DNA from 2 places in the Photobacterium damselae subsp. damselae genome. Region 2 is predicted to be linked to the other one. Evidence: riboswitches for the same ligand, from Rfam matches in the RefSeq annotation. Region 2 holds a riboswitch; the other holds the start of a gene.
The links. Region 2 has a riboswitch for thiamine pyrophosphate ahead of thiD (bifunctional hydroxymethylpyrimidine kinase/phosphomethylpyrimidine kinase). Riboswitches for the same ligand answer to the same signal wherever they lie in the genome.
Positions count from the first base shown of each region.

Region 1 (7,869 bases), on a different replicon from region 2:
AGCCTTGCTAAATAAAGATTTCCCAAGCCTTAAGGTGATCAAACTTGAGCAAAACTACCGCTCAACCAGCCGTATTTTACGTACGGCGAATATCTTGATTGCCAATAATCCACACGTCTTTGAGAAAACGCTATTTTCAGAGTTGGAAGAAGGGGCATTACTCAAGGTTATCACGGCTAAAAATGAAGAGCATGAGGCTGAAAAAGTGGTTGGTGAGTTGATTGCCCATCGCTTTTTAAATAACACAGCTTATAAAGATTATGCCATTTTGTATCGAGGCAACCATCAGTCCCGCTTGTTTGAAAAAGCATTAATGCAAAACCGTATTCCGTATAAGATCTCAGGTGGCACATCGTTTTTCTCGCGTGCAGAAATTAAAGATATTATGGCGTATCTGCGGTTGCTCACCAACCAAGATGATGACAACGCCTTTTTACGTATCGTGAATACGCCTCGTCGTGAAATTGGCCCGGTAACGTTAGAAAAGTTGGGTAATTACGCCAATATGCGTGGCAAGAGTTTATTTGCCGCAAGCTTTGAGCTGGGTCTTGAACAGCATTTGTCTGGTCGAGGTTTAGAGTCTTTGCAGCGATTTACGCGTTGGGTGGTTGAGTTAGCAGATAATGCTGAGCGTGGCGATACGGTTGCAGCTGTGCGTCAGTTAGTGCGGGATATTCATTATGAAGATTGGTTGTATGAGACATCAGCCAGTCCGAAAGCCGCTGAGATGCGCATGAAAAATGTCTCTGATCTGTATAGTTGGATCACAGCTGATCTTGAAGGTGATAATTATGACCAGCAAGAGCGCAGTTTAAAAGAGGTGGTTCAGCGTATGACCTTGCGCGATATGATGGAGCGTGGGGAAGATGACGATAATGCAGATCAGGTGCAGCTAATGACATTGCACGCCTCAAAGGGATTGGAGTTCCCTTATGTTTATCTTGTTGGCTCTGAAGAGGGAATTTTGCCGCATCAAACCAGTATTGATGAAGACAATATTGAAGAAGAGCGCCGTCTCGCTTATGTGGGCATCACCCGAGCACAACGAGAACTGACTTTCACCATGTGTAAAGAGCGCCGTCAATATGGTGAGCTGATTAAGCCTGAGCCAAGTCGCTTCTTGTATGAATTGCCACAAGATGATCTGGAGTGGGATACAGAAAAGAAACCTGTTACTGCTCAAGAGCGTATGCAGCGCGGTCAGGCGCATATTGCCAATATTCGAGCCATGTTTAATAAAGACTAAATTAACAACACGGGTAAACCGCGTTAATTTTGTTATTTCTAAAACCACCGCCAATAGTGCGGTGGTTTTTTTGTTTATTACTGCGTTAATCCTTCGGTCATATAGTTAATAGCAGCAATGATCTCTTCGTCACTACAGTCCATACAAGATCCTTTAGCTGGCATAGCATTGAAACCTTCGATGGCATGTTTTGCGAGAATTTCTTGGCCTTGTGCTAGACGATCTTTCCAATCTGCAGCATCACCCTTTTTCGGTGCATTCATTACCCCACTAGTATGGCAAGCAGAACAATAGGTGTTGTAAACCTGCTCTCCGCCACGAGGACCTGCCGCAACTTTTACGATAGGAGCATCTCCCTCTAGATACAGAGAGCCAACGGGTTTGATTCGTTGTTCTATTGCTTCATTAGACATATCTGCTGCAATAACGGATCCGACAGTAAAAAGGATGGTTAGGGCAGAGAATAAAGAAAATCGCTTTAAGCTCATGGTTTACTTCCTTGTAATCGTTTTGCTTTTAGATGGCATTTAACCAACTTGGATTATTCTTAGAATTGACTATTTATATGAGTTTAAATAAATGTTTAAATTGTAAACATAAAGTAATTATAAGAAATTTACCAATGAGATGAAATAACTGGGCTGTATTTGTATGATACGAATCAATCAGTTTTTGTTTATAAATACACCGAACGCAAAAAAAAATGAAAAAAAGACTAGACGAAGAGGGGGCTAATCCGTAATATTCGTCTCCGCCGACAGGGCATGCGCCCGTAGCTCAGTTGGATAGAGCGTTGGCCTCCGGAGCCAAAGGTCGAAGGTTCGAATCCTTTCGGGCGCGCCATCCGGAATATAAAAGTTGGCAAAAAACATTGGTGGCTATAGCTCAGTTGGTAGAGTCCCGGATTGTGATTCCGGTTGTCGCGAGTTCAAGCCTCGTTAGCCACCCCATATTACGAAGAGTTGATATTATCGGCTTTTCAGAGCGAAAGCTCAAAAACAGTTTTCGGTGAATAGCGCAGTTTGGTAGCGCATCTGGTTTGGGACCAGAGGGTCGGGGGTTCGAATCCCTCTTCACCGACCACTTACATTGGTGACCATAGCTCAGTTGGTAGAGTCCCGGATTGTGATTCCGGTTGTCGCGAGTTCGATCCTCGTTGGTCACCCCATTATTTAGGTTCTTAGCAGTTCTAAGCACCTTGGCTTAAAGCCTAAAACATTGTCGGTGAATAGCGCAGTTTGGTAGCGCATCTGGTTTGGGACCAGAGGGTCGGGGGTTCGAATCCCTCTTCACCGACCACTATTAAGAAAGCCTCGTTGAAAAACGAGGCTTTTTTACATCTAAAAACCAAGCAAAGAAGTACACTTTGTATTTCGAGCAATGTCATGGTTTTGGTTGGTGTTCACAGATCGTCAGAATCTGGTTCTTTACCAACTGCGATAAAGAAACCTCGCTTAATGCGAGGTTTTTTTTCGCCTAAAACCGAGTAAAGCCGATCTTTAGCTCCATTTTTACCCCATTGAGTAGATACAAAAACGCCCCGCAATGGCGAGGCGTTTTGCTAACTCGTAATGATAAGTTTAGCTCTTCATCATTAATTGGTAGCCAACATAACAAGCGGTGATACTTAACACTACGTTGAGGATAATGTTAAGTCCGGCTTTAACAAACTCACCTTGCTGAATCATAACGACGTTATCCATTGAGAAGGTTGAGAAAGTTGTTAAAGCTCCAAGGAAACCAAGGCCTATGATTGGACGCCATGGCGCAGCTTCAATCATTCCTTGATTTAATGCCGACATCAGCAAACCCATAATTAGGGAGCCGACGATGTTTACAGTTAATGTTCCATATGGGAAGCCACGGCCAAACAGTACCACGCACAGCTCAGATACTAAGTAACGGGAGCAGGCGCCAAACGCACCGCCAAGAGCGATAAAACCGAGTAAAACAAATTGGCTCATGGGGATCTCATTTTTTATAAATTGGAAAACGCATACTATAACCATGATCACGTTTTGATGGTTGTAGTTTATCGTGCTATTTTTGCAATCATTGATTGTATGCCACTTTGTTTAATCGTTAGCGGCATAATTGTTACATACTTAAGTTTCTTGAGTATAAACTAGTTATAGCACTTAAATATAACCATAACATTTACATTCCCCATTTGGAGGCTGATATGTCGCTATATCCAACCATTTTGCTCGCGGTAAATCCTGATGATAAAGAAGCTCATAAGCTGATGATTAAGGCAGCAGTAATCGCAGAGCAAAATAATGCTGAGCTTCATTTAGCCTATGTTGAGCCGGGTATTGGCAATGTAAGCTATATGGATGTGGAGTTAGAGCTCGATGAAGTTCATAACGCATTAGAAATTAAACGAATGCAACAGTTGGCTGATCTTGCTAAGCAATCTCCATATCCGGTAGGGGAAATGTATCTTGCCGATGGTGATGTGGCGAAACATTTGGTTGAACTGGCAAAGAAAGTGGATGCAAAACTGGTTATTGTTGGTTATCACAAAACCTTTCTTCATATCTTTGGTGATGTAGCTGACGAGCTTTCTAAACATCTTGAGTGTGATGTACTGACATGTCGTTAATCAATCCATAGTCTTTTTTATTATCAAGCGTTACCTTTTGGTGGCGCTTTTTATTTTGTTAAATAAACGTAACACAAGCCTTGCACCTCAAGTTGAGCTTTCTTATACTGATGCTCAACTTGTCGGAGTGCCATGTGGCTGAGACCGTATAAACGGGATCCGTTGAACCTGATCAGGCTAATACCTGCGAAGGGAACAAGAGAAGATAATTTGTTGTGCGCTATTGAAACTGTCAGTTGTGGCTGGTGGTTAATGGGGCGCTGTATCTCTTGTTGCATTTGTCCGATAAGCATTTCTTTATTCATTTGGAAAGAGTGCTATGTCGAATCGAAAGCAAGCTAGGCAACATGCCAAACATTTCATTGATACTTTGTCGGTATCACCTTATCCCAACTCCCAAAAAATCTATATTTCAGCTAAACACCGCCCTGATATTCGGGTTGCAATGCGTGAAATCGCGTTGGCAGATAGTTTAATCGGTGGCAGTAGAGAACATCCAGAATATCAAGCTAATCAACCGATTCGGGTTTACGATACTTCAGGCGTTTATACTGATCCCAACCATATTATTGATCTCTATTCTGGCTTACCTAAGTTACGAACAAATTGGATTGCAGAGCGCCAAGACTGTGAAGAATTGACTGAACGAAGTTCCGCTTTTGCTCAACAACGAGCAGATGCTCCCCTGTTAGACGATTTAAGATTTAATCACACAACTCCTATCTTTCGTGCCAAAACCAATCGTTGCGTTACTCAACTGCATTATGCCAGGCAAGGTGTGATTACGCCGGAGATGGAATATATTGCCTTGCGCGAGAATATGGGACGGGCTCAATATCGTGATCAAGTTTTAAATCAGCAACATGATGGTCAGTCATTTGGGGCTTCACTTCCAACCGAAATCAGTGCTGAATTTGTGCGACAGGAGGTGGCTCAAGGGCGAGCAATCATTCCGGCAAATATTAATCACCCTGAAGCTGAACCTATGATTATTGGGCGAAATTTTCTGGTGAAAGTAAATGCCAATATTGGTAACTCCTCGGTCACTTCATCGATTGAAGAAGAAGTTGAGAAGCTGGTTTGGGCGACGCGATGGGGGGCGGATACCGTAATGGATCTTTCTACTGGCCGCCATATTCATGAAACCCGAGAATGGATTTTACGCAATAGCCCAGTTCCAATTGGGACGGTTCCCATGTATCAGGCTTTAGAAAAAGTAAATGGAATTGCAGAAAACCTTACTTGGGAAATTATGCGCGATACCTTGATTGAACAGGCTGAGCAAGGCGTTGATTACTTTACTATCCACGCTGGCGTGTTATTGCGTTATGTCCCACTAACGGCACAGCGCGTAACCGGAATTGTATCAAGAGGTGGTTCCATTATTGCTAAATGGTGTCTTGCTCATCATCAAGAAAATTTTCTCTACACCCATTTTTCGGAAATTTGTCAGATTTGTGCTCAATACGATGTGTCTCTGTCGCTTGGTGATGGGTTACGGCCTGGTTCGGTAGCTGATGCTAATGACGAAGCGCAATTTTCAGAGCTGAGAACACTGGGTGAACTGACCAAGATTGCTTGGCAATACGATGTGCAAGTGATGGTTGAAGGGCCCGGTCATGTGCCGATGCAGATGATCAAAGCTAATATGGATGAACAACTGACACATTGCCATCAAGCACCATTTTATACCTTAGGGCCGTTAACCACAGATATTGCTCCTGGCTATGATCATATAACTTCAGGTATTGGTGCGGCGATGATTGGTTGGTACGGATGCGCCATGCTCTGTTATGTCACACCTAAAGAGCATTTAGGTTTACCGAATAAAGAAGATGTTAAAACCGGATTGATCACTTATAAACTATGCGCCCATGCTGCTGATTTGGCGAAAGGGCATCCAGGGGCTCAAATTCGTGACAATGCGTTATCTAAAGCACGTTTTGAGTTCCGCTGGCAGGATCAATTTAATTTAAGTCTTGACCCCGATACCGCAAAGGCTTATCACGATGAGACGTTACCGCAAGAATCGGGCAAAGTTGCTCACTTTTGTTCGATGTGCGGACCGAAATTCTGTTCGATGAAGATCTCGCAAGAAGTTCGCGACTACGCCTCAAACTTAACTCAAGATCAAGAGATCACTGTTGCTGTATTGGACGATCCTCTTGAGGGCATGCAACAAAAAGCCGATGAATTCCGGGCGAGAGGAAGTGAGTTATATCACCCTGTCAAAAAGGAAAATGTATGAGTGCTTTACGTCTATCTGAAAATTTAATGCCACTATTAATGCATATCGACCCAATTTTAGCGACTGCTGAGCAGTTTGGTTTGGGTGAAAAAGTGGATGTTTCGCTAGTTGATCATGAAGCCGTTTTTATTCGTTCAGCCCAGCAGAATTGGCAAGTTGTATTTAATGCCCACCATCAAGATCAATCCAGTGATGTTTTGTTACGGGTATTGGATCAATGGTTAGCACCATACCCATCGTTAGATGAGATCAAACAAAAAGTCTTGAATGAACCTCAACTGGTTGTATCTGGCTTGCCTGTAGCAGATGGCTTTGTTGACCTCTGGCATCACAATGGCAAAGTGGAAATGGCCTTTTGTCATCACCTTGGGGCTAATGAACCGCATCGGGCAATGCTGCTTGCTGCTCTAGCACTGGATTATCCATTACAAGATGCTTGTGTGCTCGCCCGAGCTTATGCGCGTCGCTATTTAGACCAAGATAGAGATCGCCTACTGCATTGGCCCGATTGCTTAACACTATTTCCTCGGGTGGTGACTCGTGCTCATGAGCAAGCTTTAACGCTATTGGGTGAGCAATCATCTCCGGTCTGTTTTGAGCCTGTGAATCGAGAAGATTTTACCCTTTACGCTGTGGTCGATAGTGCGACTTGGATAGATAAGGTGCTTTCGTGCGGGGTGACAACGGCTCAATTGCGAATTAAAGAGTCTGCTACGACCGATTTAACCGCACAAATATCGCAAGCGGTTAATAGTGGTCATACTTATCACAGCCAAGTATTTATTAATGACTATTGGCAACAAGCTATTGAGGCTGAAGCGTTTGGGGTGCATTTAGGTCAAGAAGATTTAGATACCGCAGATCTGACTATGATCGCTCAAGCACAACTAAGGTTGGGTATTTCAACTCATGGTTATTATGAGATTTTACGAGCGATTGAGCTGAAACCTAGTTATATCGCCCTGGGTCATGTTTTTGCAACGACCACCAAAGAGATGGAATCAAGTCCCCAAGGTGTTGTGCGTTTGGCTTTGTATCAGAAACTACTTACGGGTGTGGTTCCAACCGTTGCTATTGGTGGTATTGATTTAACCAATATTGAACAGGTTCTGCGTTGTGAGGTGGATAGCGTTGCTGTAGTACGTGCTATCACTCAGGCAAAGAATGTTGAAGAGGCGATTAAGCGCTTAAAAGAGAAGGTAGATCAGTATCGAGGAGGGTTGGATGACGCCACCGTTAACTGATCACCAATTTCTGCGTTATAGCCGCCAACTGATGGTGCCTGAAATTTCAGAACAAGGGCAGTCTCAGTTGGCGCAGGCAAAAGTACTGATCATTGGTGCTGGTGGTTTAGGATCCATTGCCGCTCTTTATCTGGTTGGCGCAGGTATTGGCGCGCTTTGGCTTGCCGATGGCGATAAGGTCGAATTGTCTAATTTAGCAAGGCAGATCCTGTATCGTGAAAGCGATCTCGGCCAAAATAAAGCCGTACAAGCCAGCACTCAACTGAGCCAACTTAACTCAACGGTTAGTATTGTCCCACTTACTTCTCATTTACACGACAATGGGTTACGCGCTGCAATTAGTCGTGTCGATCTCGTACTTGATTGCAGTGATAACTTTGCCACTCGATATGCTGTCAATAAAGCCTGTATGGAGTGTCAAATCCCATTAATTTCCGGAGCTGCAATTGGCTGGCAAGGTCAAGTAATTAGCTTTGGTTTTCATCAATCTAGCTCGCCTTGTTACCACTGTTTGTATCCTCAAATG
Region 1 covers NZ_CP146970.1:3,222,790-3,230,658, reverse strand. Annotated here, with positions in the region: gene rep (DNA helicase Rep) at 1-1,246, shown strand, start outside; gene WAX86_RS14915 (cytochrome c5 family protein) at 1,324-1,734, opposite strand; tRNA gene WAX86_RS14910 (tRNA-Arg) at 2,013-2,089, shown strand; tRNA gene WAX86_RS14905 (tRNA-His) at 2,121-2,196, shown strand; tRNA gene WAX86_RS14900 (tRNA-Pro) at 2,253-2,329, shown strand; tRNA gene WAX86_RS14895 (tRNA-His) at 2,339-2,414, shown strand; tRNA gene WAX86_RS14890 (tRNA-Pro) at 2,469-2,545, shown strand; gene crcB (fluoride efflux transporter CrcB) at 2,827-3,210, opposite strand; gene WAX86_RS14880 (universal stress protein) at 3,429-3,851, shown strand; TPP riboswitch at 3,965-4,063, shown strand; gene thiC (phosphomethylpyrimidine synthase ThiC) at 4,171-6,099, shown strand; gene thiE (thiamine phosphate synthase) at 6,096-7,343, shown strand; gene WAX86_RS14865 (HesA/MoeB/ThiF family protein) at 7,324-7,869, shown strand, end outside.
Region 1: linked by a shared signal. The riboswitch ahead of thiC (phosphomethylpyrimidine synthase ThiC) and the one ahead of thiD (bifunctional hydroxymethylpyrimidine kinase/phosphomethylpyrimidine kinase) in region 2 are both predicted to bind thiamine pyrophosphate.

Region 2 (7,869 bases):
TCTTCTGGGTAGTAGGCCTTCGCCTTATAACCTTCAAGCGCTAATTGGTTTGTCTCAAAATTGCGTAAACCACCCCAAATCGCATCCACTTTCCCCGATGCTAAAGATGAGGAAAGCGCCCAGCCAACATTAATGATCTGTACATCTTTGTAGTTTATACCTGCCGTTTTTAGCATGGTGCCAAGTGTGGCTTCTTCATTTCCTGCAACAGCAATTCCGATTTTTTTGCCTTTTAGATCGGCGATGGATTTGATTTTGCCATTATCTAAAGTCATTAAGGTGTTAAGAGGCGTTGCGATTAAAGTTGCCGAACGAATTAAGGGTAAACCCGCTGCGACATCTGTGGTTAAACTGGTCTGATAGCTGATGGCCAAATCGACTTTATTCGCTGCAACCAGTTTTGCAGGAACACTTGGATCGGCGGGCTCTTGAATCGTTACTTTAAGTCCTTCTTTTGCAAATAATCCTTGCTCTTGGGCGATAATGATTGGGCCATGATTTGGATTGACAAACCAGTCGAGCATTAATGAGATACTCTGCTCTTGTGCAGCCCATAGATTAAAGCTGGATGCGGTTAACACAATCGTTAAGGCTGTTTTTGTAGCTGTTTTCATCATATTCCTTGAATCAATGTTGTGATATCTGGGGGTTATTGCCATGGGATCAGTTTTTTTAATAACTTATCGGTTAAGTAGTACAGAGAGATGGAAAGCAACGCTAAGATGGTCAGAGCTGCAAACATTTCATCGATCATCATCCGAGCATTGGCTTGTAACATGAGATAGCCAAGACCTTCACTTGAGCCTACCCACTCACCAACCACGGCACCTATCGGCGCAATAACAACGGCGACTCGAATGCCAGAAGCAAGAGCAGGTAAGGCCGCAGGTAAACGGATGGTTTTCAGCAATTGCCACGGTGTTGCGCCCATGGTTTTAGCAAGATCGAGATAGCCTTGAGGAGTATGGCGTAGTCCGTCAAAGCAGCAGGTGGTGACAGGGAAGAAAATAATTAATCCTGCCATCACAATTTTGGATGCCATTCCATATCCCAGCCACAGCATTAAAATGGGCGCAATAGCAAAGACAGGAATGGCTTGACTGGCAATCAATATTGGAAGTAGCCAACGTTTTACTGGAGCAAAAAGCAACATCAGTAAAGCGAAGAATAAGCCCATCAGTAAACCTAGAGCTAATCCCAGTATGATTTCGCAACCCGTTATCCAGGTATGATGCAATAACACATCATGGCGATAGTAGAGTCGGTCTAGCACTGCAATTGGGGATGGTAAAATAAAGCTAGGCAGAGAGAACAGCCAAATGCTTCCTTGCCATAGACAAAGCAGTAGACCTAGAGTAACAACGACTCTGATATAGGACTGTAAATAAGCAGGAGTTAAAATTTTGCGTTTATTTAACTCTACCGGGGAGATCTCAGACATATTCTGCCTCCAAATTTGACAGTATCTCCTGCTGATATTGCGCAAATTCGTTATCAAGCTGACGTGGGATTGGGCTATTAGGGGTCTTTAATTGGCGTAGGGATGCCGGTGTACCTGTGAGCATAATGATCTGCTCGCCTAATCTGAGTGCTTCTTGTGGGTCGTGGGTAATAAGAACGACGGTTTTCTCTTGTAGCAATTCAACGGCTAGATTTTGTAGCTTATAGCGAGTTACAGCATCTAATGCTGAAAATGGCTCATCCATTAATACGATCGGCTTGTCTTGCATGAGAGTACGGGCTAGGGCAACGCGCTGCTTCATACCTCCAGATAACTGCTGGGGCATATGGTCGGCGTAGTGTCTTAATCCCACTTTATCGAGTAATGTCATCGCTTGCTGATAAACGGATTTTTTCTCATTGTAGGGTTTATGTTCTGACTGACATTTTTGAGAGCCAAATTGATAACTCAAGCAAACATTGTCAATCACGTTCAGCCAAGGTAGAAGCAAATCTTGTTGGGCCATGTAAGCAATATGCTGGTGGATATTTTCATCGTGTTCGGTCTGAATATTGCCAATAAATTGTACATCATCGGGTAACAGATTTGCTAAAAGCCGTAGCAAGGTAGATTTGCCACTGCCACTTTTGCCAAGCAGACATGTCCACTGCTTGGCTTGTAGTTGTAAAGATACATTGCTTAGCGTTGCCATAGAGGCATTAGGGTAAGTAAGAGAGTGGCAGGTAAGTAGGATCGCCATGAGGTTACCTTACTTATTGTTGGCTAGGTTAAAAAAGTGATGCACCGGACCATGCCCCGATCCGATCTGCAGTTCATCAGCGTGAGCAATCGCATTGCTGATATAGTGTTTAGCGGCTTTTACTGCTTCTGTTAACGAATATCCTTGGGCTAGATAAGAAGCAATGGCAGCAGAGAGAGTGCAGCCTGTTCCATGGGTATTTTGTGTATCAATACGTGGCGTTGTAAATCGAAGCACATCATGTGGAAGAATTAAGAGGTCAGTACTATTGGTTGTATTGTCAAGATGTCCACCTTTAAGTAAAACAGAATGAGCCCCCAGTTGGCGTAATTGCTCGATCATGGCTTCCATGTCTTCTTCTGTTTTAGGTTGAGCACAATCTAATAATGCAGCCGCTTCAGGAAGGTTTGGGGTGATCACATCAGCCAGTGGGAGTAGCTGCTCTTTTAATGTAGAGATGGCGTTATGTTCTAATAATAGATCGCCACTGGTTGCGACCATAACTGGATCAACCACTAGATATTTAGGCTGGTATTGACGTAGTTTATGGGCAATGATTGAAATAATATTGCTGTCACTTAGCATCCCAATTTTAACCGCTTTTACATCCAAATCTTGGAAAACAGCATCAAGTTGTTCGGCAACAAAATTGGCAGGAATGGAGTAGATACTGTGGACACCTTGGGTGTTTTGCGCTGTAAGAGCGGTAATTACAGAGCAGGCATAGCCACCCGTAGCAGAGATCGCTTTAATATCAGCTTGAATACCAGCGCCGCCGCCACTATCCGATCCTGCAATTGTTAATGTAATTGGGGTTTTAGATGGTACTGCTTGATTATTCATCATGATCTCCACATGGCGTAGAGATAACTGCAGTTACACAAAGAGACACTAAGATGTATTGAGAGGTAATTTCTATAGATACATCGAAGGTGAAAGATTGGGTATCCGTTAGTTCCACTACGCCAGTATTAACTGGTTCAGGTTCAACGGGTCCCACTTATGTGATCTCAGCCTAAAGGCCCCCCGACTAACGTTATTTATCCTAATCAAGAATAACTATCTTGTCACGACTTTCTAGTAAAATTTATTTTATAAAATAGTGACTTGGCTAAACATACTAAAAATATTTTGATATTAAACAAATGGATAGTGAGCAAAAATATCATCGATCATTGTAGATATCGCTCCACTGTTTGGATGCGTTTTAGCGTAAGTTCGTAGCCCTGCAATTTGTACTTGTACATAACGAGCTAGCTCTGCAGAGTCTTTTTCTTTCGTAATTTCGCCGTGCTGTTGAGCCGAAATAATGACTTTTTCAAACTCCGCTTCCATTTTATTCAGAAGTCGACATGCCTCATCTAACAACTCTTGGTTATCACAAGTCAGTTCTGCCACTGTTTTTGCGAGAAGGCACAAACCACTTGGTGCTGACTTTGGTGTTTCAAGTACCAATTGTTGGATAAAGCGTTTTAGTCCAGCAAGGGGAGATGCACTATTGGCCAGACATTGGTTTAGCTCAATAACACCTTGTTGCTGATAATGTTGCAGTGCTTGCTTAAATAGACCTTCTTTACTTCCAAAAGAGGCATAAATACTCCCTGGCCTCATATCAATTGCGTCTTGCAAATTACGCATAGACGTTGCATGAAAGCCTTTTTGCCAATACAAATTTGTTGCTTTTTCGATCACTTGTTGGCGGTCGAATTTTGGAGTATTTGCCATAATATCGTTCTTTTTTGAGTAATTGTTCAAAATTTTAGTCGGTAGATTATCTTCTGTAAAGTAAGAAAAAATAAAGAATTTTTCTCTTTTTAATCAGGAGATTATCTTAATCTTGCATTAATTGATGAACATTTGTTCAAAATTAAACTTGAACGATAGTTCAAAAATAAGTAAGGTTTAATTAAGCCAAACAACAGGCTAATAGCAATAACTACTATATGGAGAAAGAACAATGAAAGTCTTTACTATTCACACAATTGAAACAGCACCTGAAACGACAAAAGCTATCTTAAACAATGCTCATAAAACGATGGGAAGTATCCCAAATTTGATTGCAACTTTGGCTGAATCACCGCAGTTACTTAAGGCTTATACCGAACTTCACCAACTATTTACTGAAACTTCGTTTGATAAAGAAGAGCTCACTGTTGTTTGGCAAACTATTAATGTGGAACACGAGTGCCACTATTGTGTTCCTGCTCATACATTGATTGCTCATTCAATGAAAGTCGATCCTGTATTGATTGAAGCATTACGAAATGACGATGTAATGCCAACACCTAAGCTTCAAGCCTTAAAAGATCTAACGTTGAGCCTGGTTCGTCAACGTGGCAATGTGTCGGATGAAGAGTTACAAGCTTTTTATGATGCGGGTTACGGGCATAAGCAAGTTCTTGAAATCATTTTAGGCCTATCGCAAAAAGTGATCAGTAATTACGTTAATCGAGTAGCCAAAACGCCTGTTGATCCTATGTTCCAAAAATTTACTTGGACGAAATAAATCCAAAGAAAGTGCAATTCGGTATTTCGTTTATAATCGGATTGCACTTTCATTATTCTTTAAGTCGAAAGAAAATAAAGGTAAAGCACAGAGTGTGATCGTTATTTATATTGCGATTTTTCGATTTTGTATAATTTGTGCTTTCATAATTCTTTACTTTGTGAAAAAGAATATTTCGATTTAAGGTGTTTGGAAAATGGAACTTTCAAGAAGAAAATTTTTAAAATCAACTGCAGCTGTCGGTGCGGTGACAGCAACCTCCAGCTGTTTTGTGCAAGCGGAGCACTCCACGCAACATCCTAATATGTTATTTTTAGCAGTAGACGATCTTAATGATTGGATTGGCGCATTAGGAGCTCACCCGCAAGTTAAAACCCCAAATCTCGATCGTCTGTATAAACGGTCGACCGCATTTCGAAATGCTCATTGTCAGGTCCCAGTTTGTGGACCATCCCGTACAGCGCTACTAACTGGAATGGCGCCCACAACAACGGGTCTTTATACCAATAAAGAGTTGGGCATTAAGCCGTTCGATCCTGTCGCTGAAAAGGTATTAGGTTCAACGCCTGTATTACCTCAACATTTTAAAAATAACGGCTATTACACCATGGCTTCGGGAAAGATTTCTCATCATGGTACTGCTGATTATCGTCACAAAGAGCAATGGGATGAGGAAATACCCTTGTATGTTATTGGACCGCGTGATGAGCATTTAAAAGCAAATGGTTACGGTTATGGCTCTTATGGTGTGGATGACCATAAATATTATCCGTTTCCTGTCGGTGGTGGACAAATTATTCAATCTCAAGAATATGGACCCGGAACTAGAGGGTTTAGCTTATGTAGTGGTGCATTAGATCGTCACGATATTCCTAATGGTGGTGTGATGCCTGATGAATATTTTGCGGATTGGACCGTCGAAAGATTACAACGCCATTATGAGAAACCGTTTTTCTTAGCTTGTGGTTTCATCCGACCTCATGTTCCCTATACAGCTCCCCGTGAATATTTCGATATGTTCCCTCTTGAGAGTATTATCGTACCTGAAACGATTGAAAAAGAGATGACTGATATTCCACTTATGGGGAAAGCGTTAGCTCTAGGTATTATTCCTGGAGGTGATGCGGCGGCCGTTAATAAATTAGGGATTCGTAAAGAGTTAGTGCAAGCATATTTAGCCTGTATTGCATTTATGGATGCTCAAGTTGGTAAAGTTCTGGATGCTTTGGAAAAGAGTCCTTATGCCAATAACACCATTGTGATGTTTTGGGGGGATCACGGCCAAAACTTTGGTGAGCACATGAATTATCGTAAACAAACTCTGTGGCAAGAATCGACGCGTGTCCCTTTAATGATCCGCTTACCGCAGCAAGAGAAAGGGCAAGTGTGTGATGAAGCCGTAAGCCTATTGGATCTGTATCCAACATTAATTGAGCTTTGCCATTTACCTAAAGTAGCAACGAATGAAGGGATCTCTTTAAAACCTTTACTGAATAATCCCCGTTTTGACAGAAAAATCCCTGCAGTGACGACTTATGGTTATCAGTGTCATGCTATTCGCGATGAGCAATACACTTATATTCGTTATCGTGATGGTTCAGAAGAGCTCTATGATCGTAATCTCGATCCCAATGAGCATCATAATTTAGCCTCGGATCCTAACTATCAAGTAATAAAACAAGTAATGAAACAGTGGTTACCTGTTAACAATGCTCTGCCATATGGAATGGTGGATTTCGATAAAGAAGGGGGCGATTTTATTACCCGAATCTTAGCTGGGTTTGAAAAAGAGGGGATCCCCTCAAATTTATTGTAACTATTCCTATTTGATTCGAATATTTGAGTTGCGATAACCTATTGCTAATACAGATAAAAGATAATTAAGACACGGAATGATGCGCCATTATAAGCAAAAGTTTACGTGTCTTTTTTGTTTCTTAAAATCGCCATAAATCTGTCAAAAATCCTTGTTTAAATACGCCCAGTTAATAAAAAACTGAATCAATAAAAACAAGGATAATTAATGAACAAGTACATTAAACCGTTGGCAACCATTATTGCGGCATCGACCCTCTCTCTTAATGTCCATTCTGCCGAAATAAAAAATGTCATATTAATGATTGGTGATGGTATGGGGCCTCAGCAAGTCGGTTTGCTTGAAAGTTACGCTAAGTTAGCTCCAAACTCGATATATAAGGGCAAACCAACTGCACTTTATCAATTAGCTCAAGATGGTGTGATTGGTTCATCATTAACTCATCCTGATGATGCCATCGTTGTGGATTCAGCATGTTCTGCGACTATGTTAGCGACCGGTATCTCGACAGGTTCTGAGGTGATTGGTATTGATCCTGACGGTAACTCTATTGAAACGGTGTTAGAGAAAGCAAAACGTATGGGTAAAGCAACAGGACTGGTTTCTGATACTCGTATGACTCATGCAACACCTGCAGCTTTTGCTGCTCATCAACCGCATCGTTCATTAGAAAATGAAATAGCCTCAGATATGTTAGAAACTCAAGTCGATGTGCTGTTATCTGGAGGCTTGCGTAACTGGATTCCACAATCAGCAAACCAACAAGGTGAAGTTTACCAACAATTACAGACCCTAACACATGGTGATGTTGGGTTAAAATCGAAACGAAAAGACGAACGTAACTTACTATTAGAAGCTAAAGACTTAGGTTACAGCCTTGCATTTAATAAACAGATGTTAGAAGAAGCGACAGGCAGTAAGGTGCTGGGTTTATTTGCAAGCTCAGGAATGGCTGACGGCATTGAATACAGTAAAACTAAGGAAGATCCTGCTCGTACTCAACCAACATTGCGTGAAATGACGGAAAAGGCGTTGGAAGTCCTAGCTAAAAACGACAAAGGATTTTTCCTAATGGTTGAAGGCGGTCAGATTGATTGGGCGGGTCATAGCAATGATGCAGGTACCATGCTGCATGAAATGTTAAAATTTGATAATACTATTGATGCTGTCTATCAATGGGCTAAAGGGCGAGATGACACATTAGTGATTGTTACCGCAGACCATGAAACAGGATCATTTGGTTTTAGTTACTCTGGATATCAATTACCTGAGCCGCAAAAACGTTCTGGTGAAGCTTTTGCTCAACGCGATTATGCGCCAAATTTTAACTTTGGAGCATTCACAAT
Region 2 covers NZ_CP146971.1:245,854-253,722, forward strand. Annotated here, with positions in the region: gene WAX86_RS15845 (ABC transporter substrate-binding protein) at 1-614, opposite strand, end outside; gene WAX86_RS15850 (ABC transporter permease) at 650-1,441, opposite strand; gene WAX86_RS15855 (ABC transporter ATP-binding protein) at 1,434-2,201, opposite strand; gene thiD (bifunctional hydroxymethylpyrimidine kinase/phosphomethylpyrimidine kinase) at 2,211-3,044, opposite strand; TPP riboswitch at 3,141-3,240, opposite strand; gene WAX86_RS15865 (TetR/AcrR family transcriptional regulator) at 3,339-3,926, opposite strand; gene WAX86_RS15870 (carboxymuconolactone decarboxylase family protein) at 4,159-4,707, shown strand; gene WAX86_RS15875 (sulfatase-like hydrolase/transferase) at 4,904-6,523, shown strand; gene WAX86_RS15880 (alkaline phosphatase) at 6,731-7,869, shown strand, end outside.